4 regions of the Alkalihalobacillus phoenicis genome follow, and region 4 is predicted to be linked to each of the others. Evidence: a T-box and tRNA genes for the amino acid it is inferred to sense, from the RefSeq annotation. Region 4 holds a T-box; the other regions hold tRNA genes.
What was found. The T-box of region 4 lies ahead of serS (serine--tRNA ligase). A T-box ahead of a tRNA ligase gene usually reads a tRNA of that ligase, here a tRNA-Ser.

Region 1: it encodes a tRNA-Ser, which carries the amino acid that the T-box ahead of serS (serine--tRNA ligase) is inferred to sense. The anticodon was not compared.
Region 2: it encodes a tRNA-Ser, which carries the amino acid that the T-box ahead of serS (serine--tRNA ligase) is inferred to sense. The anticodon was not compared.
Region 3: it encodes a tRNA-Ser, which carries the amino acid that the T-box ahead of serS (serine--tRNA ligase) is inferred to sense. The anticodon was not compared.

What each region holds. Positions count from the first base shown of each region.
Region 1 is NZ_CP154853.1:874,157-876,340, reverse strand. Features, by position in the region: tRNA gene AA0017_RS03990 (tRNA-Arg) at 117-193, opposite strand; tRNA gene AA0017_RS03985 (tRNA-Leu) at 211-299, opposite strand; tRNA gene AA0017_RS03980 (tRNA-Gly) at 320-391, opposite strand; tRNA gene AA0017_RS03975 (tRNA-Gln) at 396-470, opposite strand; tRNA gene AA0017_RS03970 (tRNA-His) at 500-575, opposite strand; tRNA gene AA0017_RS03965 (tRNA-Tyr) at 584-668, opposite strand; tRNA gene AA0017_RS03960 (tRNA-Asp) at 687-763, opposite strand; tRNA gene AA0017_RS03955 (tRNA-Met) at 982-1,058, opposite strand; tRNA gene AA0017_RS03950 (tRNA-Ser) at 1,225-1,317, opposite strand; tRNA gene AA0017_RS03945 (tRNA-Ala) at 1,348-1,423, opposite strand; gene comGB (competence type IV pilus assembly protein ComGB) at 1,543-2,184, opposite strand, start outside.
Region 2 is NZ_CP154853.1:2,777,307-2,779,490, forward strand. Features, by position in the region: tRNA gene AA0017_RS13210 (tRNA-Gly) at 1-33, opposite strand, end outside; tRNA gene AA0017_RS13215 (tRNA-Gln) at 38-112, opposite strand; tRNA gene AA0017_RS13220 (tRNA-His) at 130-205, opposite strand; tRNA gene AA0017_RS13225 (tRNA-Trp) at 217-290, opposite strand; tRNA gene AA0017_RS13230 (tRNA-Tyr) at 298-382, opposite strand; tRNA gene AA0017_RS13235 (tRNA-Thr) at 453-525, opposite strand; tRNA gene AA0017_RS13240 (tRNA-Phe) at 533-608, opposite strand; tRNA gene AA0017_RS13245 (tRNA-Asp) at 636-712, opposite strand; tRNA gene AA0017_RS13250 (tRNA-Met) at 748-824, opposite strand; tRNA gene AA0017_RS13255 (tRNA-Val) at 847-922, opposite strand; tRNA gene AA0017_RS13260 (tRNA-Glu) at 1,075-1,149, opposite strand; tRNA gene AA0017_RS13265 (tRNA-Ser) at 1,181-1,274, opposite strand; tRNA gene AA0017_RS13270 (tRNA-Asn) at 1,285-1,359, opposite strand; rRNA gene rrf (5S ribosomal RNA) at 1,369-1,484, opposite strand; rRNA gene AA0017_RS13280 (23S ribosomal RNA) at 1,697-2,184, opposite strand, start outside.
Region 3 is NZ_CP154853.1:3,641,395-3,643,578, reverse strand. Features, by position in the region: gene cmpA (cortex morphogenetic protein CmpA) at 1-37, opposite strand, end outside; gene AA0017_RS17080 (SprT family protein) at 133-591, shown strand; tRNA gene AA0017_RS17075 (tRNA-Asn) at 708-782, shown strand; tRNA gene AA0017_RS17070 (tRNA-Ser) at 784-874, shown strand; tRNA gene AA0017_RS17065 (tRNA-Glu) at 882-953, shown strand; tRNA gene AA0017_RS17060 (tRNA-Val) at 1,188-1,263, shown strand; tRNA gene AA0017_RS17055 (tRNA-Asp) at 1,276-1,352, shown strand; tRNA gene AA0017_RS17050 (tRNA-Leu) at 1,365-1,446, shown strand; tRNA gene AA0017_RS17045 (tRNA-Leu) at 1,466-1,553, shown strand; tRNA gene AA0017_RS17040 (tRNA-Pro) at 1,601-1,677, shown strand; tRNA gene AA0017_RS17035 (tRNA-Gly) at 1,693-1,766, shown strand; tRNA gene AA0017_RS17030 (tRNA-Ile) at 1,811-1,887, shown strand; rRNA gene AA0017_RS17025 (16S ribosomal RNA) at 2,106-2,184, shown strand, end outside.
Region 4 is NZ_CP154853.1:4,078,220-4,080,403, reverse strand. Features, by position in the region: gene AA0017_RS19250 (D-alanyl-D-alanine carboxypeptidase family protein) at 1-798, shown strand, start outside; T-box leader at 977-1,202, shown strand; gene serS (serine--tRNA ligase) at 1,307-2,184, shown strand, end outside.

The sequences.
Region 1 (2,184 bases), 1.7 Mb from region 4:
ACACTTCGTAGCCTGCTGCGTCAAGACAACTCGTTGATTTTTCATAGAAGCTTCGCTCGTGGCTGAGGTTTTACCACTAAACTACACCCGCATGTAAAAATTTATTTAATTTAAAATGGCGCGCCCTGAGAGATTCGAACTCCCGACCTTTTGATTCGTAGTCAAACACTCTATCCAGCTGAGCTAAGGGCGCATCATCTTATATTTTAATGGTGCCGAGGGCCGGACTTGAACCGGCACGGTAGTCACCTACCGCAGGATTTTAAGTCCTGTGTGTCTGCCAATTCCACCACCCCGGCTATTGATTGACAACCTTATAAGCGGAAGACGGGATTCGAACCCGCGACCCCCACCTTGGCAAGGTGGTGTTCTACCACTGAACTACTTCCGCATATTGGCTGGGCTAGCTGGATTCGAACCAACGCATGACGGAATCAAAATCCGTTGCCTTACCACTTGGCCATAGCCCAATATTTATAAGGATTTTTTATTAAATTAATGGGGCGACTGATGGGAATCGAACCCACGAATGTCGGAATCACAATCCGATGTGTTAACCACTTCACCACAATCGCCACATAACTGGTGGAGGGGGACGGATTCGAACCGCCGAACCCTTAGGGAGCGGATTTACAGTCCGCCGCGTTTAGCCACTTCGCTACCCCTCCAGCATAAAAATAATATAATGGCGGTCCGGACGGGACTCGAACCCGCGACCTCCTGCGTGACAGGCAGGCATTCTAACCAACTGAACTACCGGACCAATATGTATAAAACTTGTACATTTTTCAATCTACGCTCGCATGAAGCTTATTCAACGTAGTATCGCTATATTATTTGGTTGCACTTTTCAAGTACTACTTATATCATTCGCTAGTAGAAAACCCAACGTAGCTATCATGAATTTATTTGGTTGCACTTTCCAAGCACTACTATCTACGCTCGCATGGAGAATATCCTACGTAGTATCGCTATATTAATTGGTTGCGGGGGACGGATTTGAACCATCGACCTTCGGGTTATGAGCCCGACGAGCTACCAGACTGCTCCACCCCGCGTCGTTTTAAAGTTAATGGATGATGTTTTCTCATGGATGAAGACATCTTCCTCTTCTAGCTATGCTTTGAAGTTGCTGCGTCGATATTACTCGGAGATTACTCATTGATGTAATGCTCGTTGCTCCACCCCGCATTATTATATAGCTATTAAGTGCTGAAGTAAATATGGCGGAGGAAGAGGGATTCGAACCCCCGCGCGGTTTAACCCGCCTGTCGGTTTTCAAGACCGATCCCTTCAGCCGGACTTGGGTATTCCTCCGAATTAGAATATATGATATGTAATATTCCATGGTGGAGCCTAGCGGGATCGAACCGCTGACCTCCTGCGTGCAAAGCAGGCGCTCTCCCAGCTGAGCTAAGGCCCCGTATCGCTTAATTTGTTGATGTCTCAGCGACGTTTATTACTATACCACGAAACATTTATAACCTGCAATACCTTTTTTGAAATTTCTCGAAAAAATTTTTCCACTTCCGATTTTCCCCATTAATTTAACGTTCCAATTAACGTAAACATAGGTAGCATTACCGCTAAGAATAGAAATAATACAAAACCACCCATCAAAATAAAAAACGCCGGTTGAATCATCGCAAACAACTTTTGAATTTTATCTTCCAATTCAAAAAATAGCAACTCACTATAGGATTGTAAGTCTTTCCCTAAGTACCCTGTTCTCTCTCCATTTTCGATTACTAATGCAAGCTCACCCATAAAAAAAGTCCGTGTACTCATGATCTCAAATAAAGAATGACCTTGAATGAGCTCCACTTTTATCAAGCTAACCTCCTCACGAAAAAAAGATAAGTAATGTTGATTCTCAAAAATACTTAACGCATGACGAACAGACATACCAGATTCCAATAAATGTCCTAATTGCAAGGCAAAGAAATACGTTAATATTTGTTTAATAAATGATTTAATAAGGGGGATTTTTAAGAGAAGGTTCATTTTTCTAGAGGCATTCGTTTTTTTGATCACATACAGATAGTATATTCCGATAACTAATACGGTCATAGTAAGGAAGACGCTAAGAAGTGGCATGAAGTCAATCACTGAAAAAAAGAAGGAAGTAATAAATGGTGGAGAGCCTTGGAAACTCAAGAACATTTGCGTAAGATGCGGGGCGAT
Region 2 (2,184 bases), 1.3 Mb from region 4:
CAAGGTGGTGTTCTACCACTGAACTACTTCCGCATATTGGCTGGGCTAGCTGGATTCGAACCAACGCATGACGGAATCAAAATCCGTTGCCTTACCGCTTGGCCATAGCCCAATATTTCAAAAGAAAAATGGGGCGACTGATGGGAATCGAACCCACGAATGTCGGAACCACAATCCGATGTGTTAACCACTTCACCACAATCGCCATATTAAATTTGGCAGGGGCAGTAGGAATTGAACCCACACCAAAGGTTTTGGAGACCTTCGTTCTACCTTTAAACTATGCCCCTACATAAATGGTGGAGGGGGACGGATTCGAACCGCCGAACCCTTAGGGAGCGGATTTACAGTCCGCCGCGTTTAGCCACTTCGCTACCCCTCCAAACGACACTATTTATAATACCTCAATTGCTATAAAAAATCAACAACTTTTTATTATAAATTTTTTAGAGTGCCGGCCAGAGGACTTGAACCCCCAACCTACTGATTACAAGTCAGTTGCTCTACCAATTGAGCTAGGCCGGCATTAGAATGGTGGCTTGGGACGGAATCGAACCGCCGACACATGGATTTTCAGTCCATTGCTCTACCGACTGAGCTACCAAGCCAAATATGTATTTTATATTATGATATAATGGCGGTCCGGACGGGACTCGAACCCGCGACCTCCTGCGTGACAGGCAGGCATTCTAACCAACTGAACTACCGGACCAAGTATAAATTGGTTATATTACTATAAATAAATATTGGTTGCGGGGGACGGATTTGAACCATCGACCTTCGGGTTATGAGCCCGACGAGCTACCAGACTGCTCCACCCCGCGATATTATTAAGATAAATTTAAATGGTGGAGGATGACGGGATCGAACCGCCGACCCCCTGCTTGTAAGGCAGGTGCTCTCCCAGCTGAGCTAATCCTCCATATTTGTCTTCAGATAAGCTTCAAATCTCTTCGTCTAGTTCGTGTTTCTCTTTCAGTCACGTACGATGTACGCTCCTTCTTTCGAACACTTCCTATCCTCGACCTTTTCGCTTCTCTTTGACAACTGCCTTTTAGGCTTCAGTTTAAAAGTTGGTGACCCGTACGGGATTCGAACCCGTGTTACCGCCGTGAAAGGGCGGTGTCTTAACCGCTTGACCAACGGGCCATCTGTTATTTATATAAATCCGAGTATTTTCTGGCGGAGAGCGAGGGATTCGAACCCTCGAGACGGTTCTACACCGCCTACACGATTTCCAATCGTGCTCCTTCGGCCAACTCGGACAGCTCTCCGAATAAATCTTGGCTCCACAGGTAGGACTCGAACCTACGACCGATCGGTTAACAGCCGATTGCTCTACCACTGAGCTACTGTGGAATAATATATGCCTGGCAACGTCCTACTCTCACAGGGGGAAGCCCCCAACTACCATCGGCGCTGAAGAGCTTAACGGCCGTGTTCGGCATGGGAACGGGTGTGACCTCTTCGCTATCGCCACCAGACTTTTTTTGGCTTCAGATAACCGGCGAACTTCTTCGTCAGCTTCCCTCCTTCAGTCATGTCGTGTACGGGTGTACACTTCATTCTTTCAGTCAGTCGCTTCCTCGAATTTCTTGGTTCTCTTTGCCAAATCAATTCTTGATGAAATTTATTCTTTTGTTTGAGAGTTCTCTCAAAACTAGATAATCGATAAAACATGATGTCAAGAATAATAATGGATAAGTCCTCGACCGATTAGTATCTGTCAGCTCCACGTGTCGCCACGCTTCCACACCAGACCTATCAACCTCATCATCTCTAAGGGGTCTTACTGGATTAACTCCATGGGAAATCTCATCTTGAGGGGGGCTTCATGCTTAGATGCTTTCAGCACTTATCCCTTCCACACGTAGCTACCCAGCGATGCTCCTGGCGGAACAACTGGTACACCAGCGGTGTGTCCATCCCGGTCCTCTCGTACTAAGGACAGCTCCTCTCAAATTTCCTGCGCCCGCGACGGATAGGGACCGAACTGTCTCACGACGTTCTGAACCCAGCTCGCGTACCGCTTTAATGGGCGAACAGCCCAACCCTTGGGACCTACTTCAGCCCCAGGATGCGATGAGCCGACATCGAGGTGCCAAACCTCCCCGTCGATGTGGACTCTTGGGGGAGATAAGCCTGTTATCCCCAGGGTAGCTTTTATCCGTTGAGCGATGGCCC
Region 3 (2,184 bases), 440 kb from region 4:
ACGCACGTTGTAATTGATTCATTAACCACGAGGGCATAATCGCCAACTCCTTATTTTATGTGTTAATATATTTAATATATGCATGGATGTTTGTCAATGTTGTATGAATTTTAAAGGTAAGGGTGAATATTTGTGGAGCAGGAGGTTTTACAAAAGCTTGTTGAGGATATTTCAAAGCAATCATTTGGGAGGCACTTTTTACATGAAGCTAGGTTCAACCCTCGGCTACGGACAACAGGAGGCCGGTATCTTTTAAGAACGCATGATATTGAGTTCAATCCTAAACAATACGATTTATTTGGCATGGATGCATTAATCGGGATTATTAAGCACGAGCTTTGTCATTATCATTTACATATACAAGGGAAAGGGTATATGCATAAAGATGATGATTTTAAGCAATTACTTAAAGAGGTTGGAGGATCAAGATATTGTGAAAGAATACCTGAGAGTCAAAACCGTATTCTTATAGAGGTGGTTTATCAATGTCAGTCATGTCGACTTATTTATAAAAGAAAGAGAAGAATTAATACGAATAAATATGTTTGTGGCAAGTGTTCGGGGAAATTAAAAAAAATTAATAAAAAATAGTTGATCAAATAATAACCCTGTGATATATTATAGAAGTCGCTAAGACAGCGGTGAAAAATTACATAAAAATGTTGAACGTTTCATCATTATATGTTAAGATGTTTAAGTTGTATTATTCCACAGTAGCTCAGTGGTAGAGCAATCGGCTGTTAACCAATCGGTCGTAGGTTCGAGTCCTACCTGTGGAGCCACGGAGAAGTACCCAAGTGGCTGAAGGGGCGCCCCTGCTAAGGGTGTAGGTCGCGCGAGCGGCGCGAGGGTTCAAATCCCTCCTTCTCCGCCATTTATATGGCCCGTTGGTCAAGTGGTTAAGACACCGCCCTTTCACGGCGGTAACACGGGTTCGAATCCCGTACGGGTCATTGTTTTATTTAATTAGAGTTTAGTTGTATTGAGATGTGTTATGAATAAGTCAAATCAGCGAAAACTCGAAACCTATTTTTGAAGTGTTGTGGAACTTTTAAAAGCTGTTATCAAAGAGAAGTTGGAAGTTCGAGGGTAGGGAGTGTTCGAGAGAAGGAACGTATATCGGTACGTGACTGAAGGAGAATCATGAACTAGACGAAGAAATTTGAAACTTATCTGAAGGTAAAGATGGAGGATTAGCTCAGCTGGGAGAGCACCTGCCTTACAAGCAGGGGGTCGGCGGTTCGAACCCGTCATCCTCCACCATTAATTTTATTTGGTCCGGTAGTTCAGTTGGTTAGAATGCCTGCCTGTCACGCAGGAGGTCGCGGGTTCGAGTCCCGTCCGGACCGCCAGTTTACTCTTTCGCGGGTGTGGCGGAATTGGCAGACGCGCTAGACTTAGGATCTAGTGTCTTATGACGTGGGGGTTCAAGTCCCTTCACCCGCATTATATTTTATACATTCACGCGGTTGTGGCGGAATGGCAGACGCGCTAGGTTGAGGGCCTAGTGGGAGTTAAATCCCGTGGAAGTTCGAGTCTTCTCAACCGCACCATAAAGCGTTTGTTTTAAAACAATTATTGACTTGAAAGATATTTATTGCGGGAAGTGGCTCAGCTTGGTAGAGCACCTGGTTTGGGACCAGGGGGTCGCAGGTTCAAATCCTGTCTTCCCGACCATTCTAATTTTAAATCGCGGGTGTAGTTTAGTGGTAAAACCTCAGCCTTCCAAGCTGATGTCGTGAGTTCGATTCTCATCACCCGCTCCAAATTAATATTTTGGTGGAACGTGCTTTTTTTTATGCCTTTTAAGGGGCCTGTAGCTCAGCTGGTTAGAGCGCACGCCTGATAAGCGTGAGGTCGGTGGTTCGAGTCCACTCAGGCCCACCATAATATTTTAAAAAAAGTCTTGACAGAACGAAATGTTTTGTATAAGATAGAAAAGTCGCCAATGAGCGAAACGAGTTCTTTGAAAACTGAACAAAAGCCAAGCGAATTAAAGAGATACAAGGTATCTCGTCAATGTTAGTCATTGAGAAATCAATGCAAAATGGAACTTCAGTGAAAGCTGAAGCTAGCCAGCAAAAATGAGCGAATCAGCTTATCCTTTAACGGAGAGTTTGATCCTGGCTCAGGACGAACGCTGGCGGCGTGCCTAATACATGCAAGTCGAGCGAATCAAAGGGA
Region 4 (2,184 bases):
CCAGAAGGAACGGATGCTGAGGCTGAGAATATGATGTCTGCTCGTGCAACTGCGCAGCTTGCTTATGCCTTAATTCGAGATTATCCAGAAGTATTAGAGACGGCGAGTATTCCTGTAAAAGAATTCGATGCAGGACCGGATGAATCAGTAACGATGCAAAATTGGAACTGGATGCTCCCATCAATTGTCCCACAGCATGATTATGAAGGTATTGATGGATTAAAAACAGGTTTTACGACTGCTGCAGGGAACTCCTTTACAGGGACGGCTAAACGAGGAGATATGCGTTTGATTTCAGTTGTCATGAGAACTGAAACGCGCGATGATCGTTTTAATGAAACGGCAAAATTATTAGATTATGGTTTTAATAATTTTAGTTATACAGAAGTAGTGCCAGCAGGCTTTATTCCTGAAGGGGAAGAGCTTGTACCTGTTGTATCAGGGAAAGAGAAGGAAGTAAAAGTATCAAGCACAGAAGCGTTAGAAATAGTTGTTCGTAATGGTGAGGAAGAATTGTACGAGCCTGTATTAAGTTTAAACGCTGAATATTTAAATGAAGATAACAAACTTGTTGCTCCATTTGAAGCGGGTGAAAAGGTAGGAGTGTTAACACTAAACTATGCAGGTGAGAATGAGGAAGACTATTTATTTGCAGATGAGAGTGTTTCTGTTCCAGTAACAACTGATGAAGCTGTTGAAAAGGCAGGATGGTTCTCAATGATGATGAGAAGTATCGGTGGATTTTTCTCAGGAATTTGGAACTCTGCTGTTGATATGGTCCAAGGTTGGTTAAGTTAAGCTTACTTACTGCAGTCAATTAAGATGACTTGAAGCGAACGGTGCAGTATTATATTGAAGGTAATTGGTTAGACTAGTTAATATTAAAGGGACAAATTAATTATTAACATGAATTGACATTTGTTCTGGTCTGCATTACTATCTTAATATGGTTTTAAAAAAATGATTTCATATATATGAAAAAACGTTGATAGGAAATAGTACAAGGATTATTTTGTTCAGAGAGTCGGTGGATGCTGTGAACCGATCAAAATGTCTTTGGAATCCATCCTGGAGTAAGCTGGTGGAAAGTGGAGTTTTAACTAAAACCAGTTCGGTTTATCCGTTATCATTACTTAAGCTGGCATTTTGATTAATTCTAAATGCAATCTGGGTGGCAACGCGGGTGTAAGCTCGTCCCTTCTTCTTTTATTAGAAGAAGGTTTTTTTTCGTTTATAAGGAAAGGTTTTTCATTTTTAAATTGTGCCTTTCACAAAATAAGAACCCATTAAAAGGAGGATATAAGAGATGTTAGATATTAAAAGATTGAGAAATGATTTTATTGTGATAAAAGAAAAGTTACAGACAAGAGGAGAAGATATTTCTGGACTTGATCAATTTGAAGAATTAGATGAAAAGCGCCGTGCTTTAATTGTAGAAGTTGAACAGTTAAAAAGTCGTCGTAATGAAGTATCAGAAGAGGTCGCAAAATTAAAGCGTGCCAAAGAAGACGCTGATCATTTAATAAAAGAAATGCGTGAAGTATCTGAGCGAGTAAAAGGATTAGATGAAGAATTACGTGCAGTTGAAGGACAACTGGAGCACTTATTACTAACGATTCCTAATGTTCCACATGACAGTGTTCCTACCGGTGAAACTGAAGAGGATAATGTCGAAATTCGGAAGTGGAAGGACGTTCCGCAATTTTCATTTGAAGCAAAAGCTCATTGGGATATTGCAACCGATTTGAAGTTAGCCGATTTTGAACGTGCCGCTAAAGTAACAGGCAGCCGTTTTACCTTTTATAAAGGAGTGGGTGCAAGGCTAGAGCGTGCATTAATTAACTTCATGATGGACTTACATCAAGATGAGCATGGATATGAGGAACTATTACCGCCATATTTGGTCAATCGTACAAGTATGACAGGAACAGGTCAATTGCCAAAGTTTGAAGAGGATGCTTTCAAAATTAGAGAAGAGGACTATTTCTTAATTCCAACTGCTGAGGTTCCTGTAACGAATATGCACCGTGATGAGATTTTAAATGTGAACGAGTTGCCGATGGGATATACGGCTTATAGTGCTTGTTTCCGCTCTGAAGCAGGTTCTGCTGGACGTGATACTCGTGGATTAATTCGACAACACCAGTTTAACAAAGTAGAGCTTGTTCGTTTTGTTAAACCAGA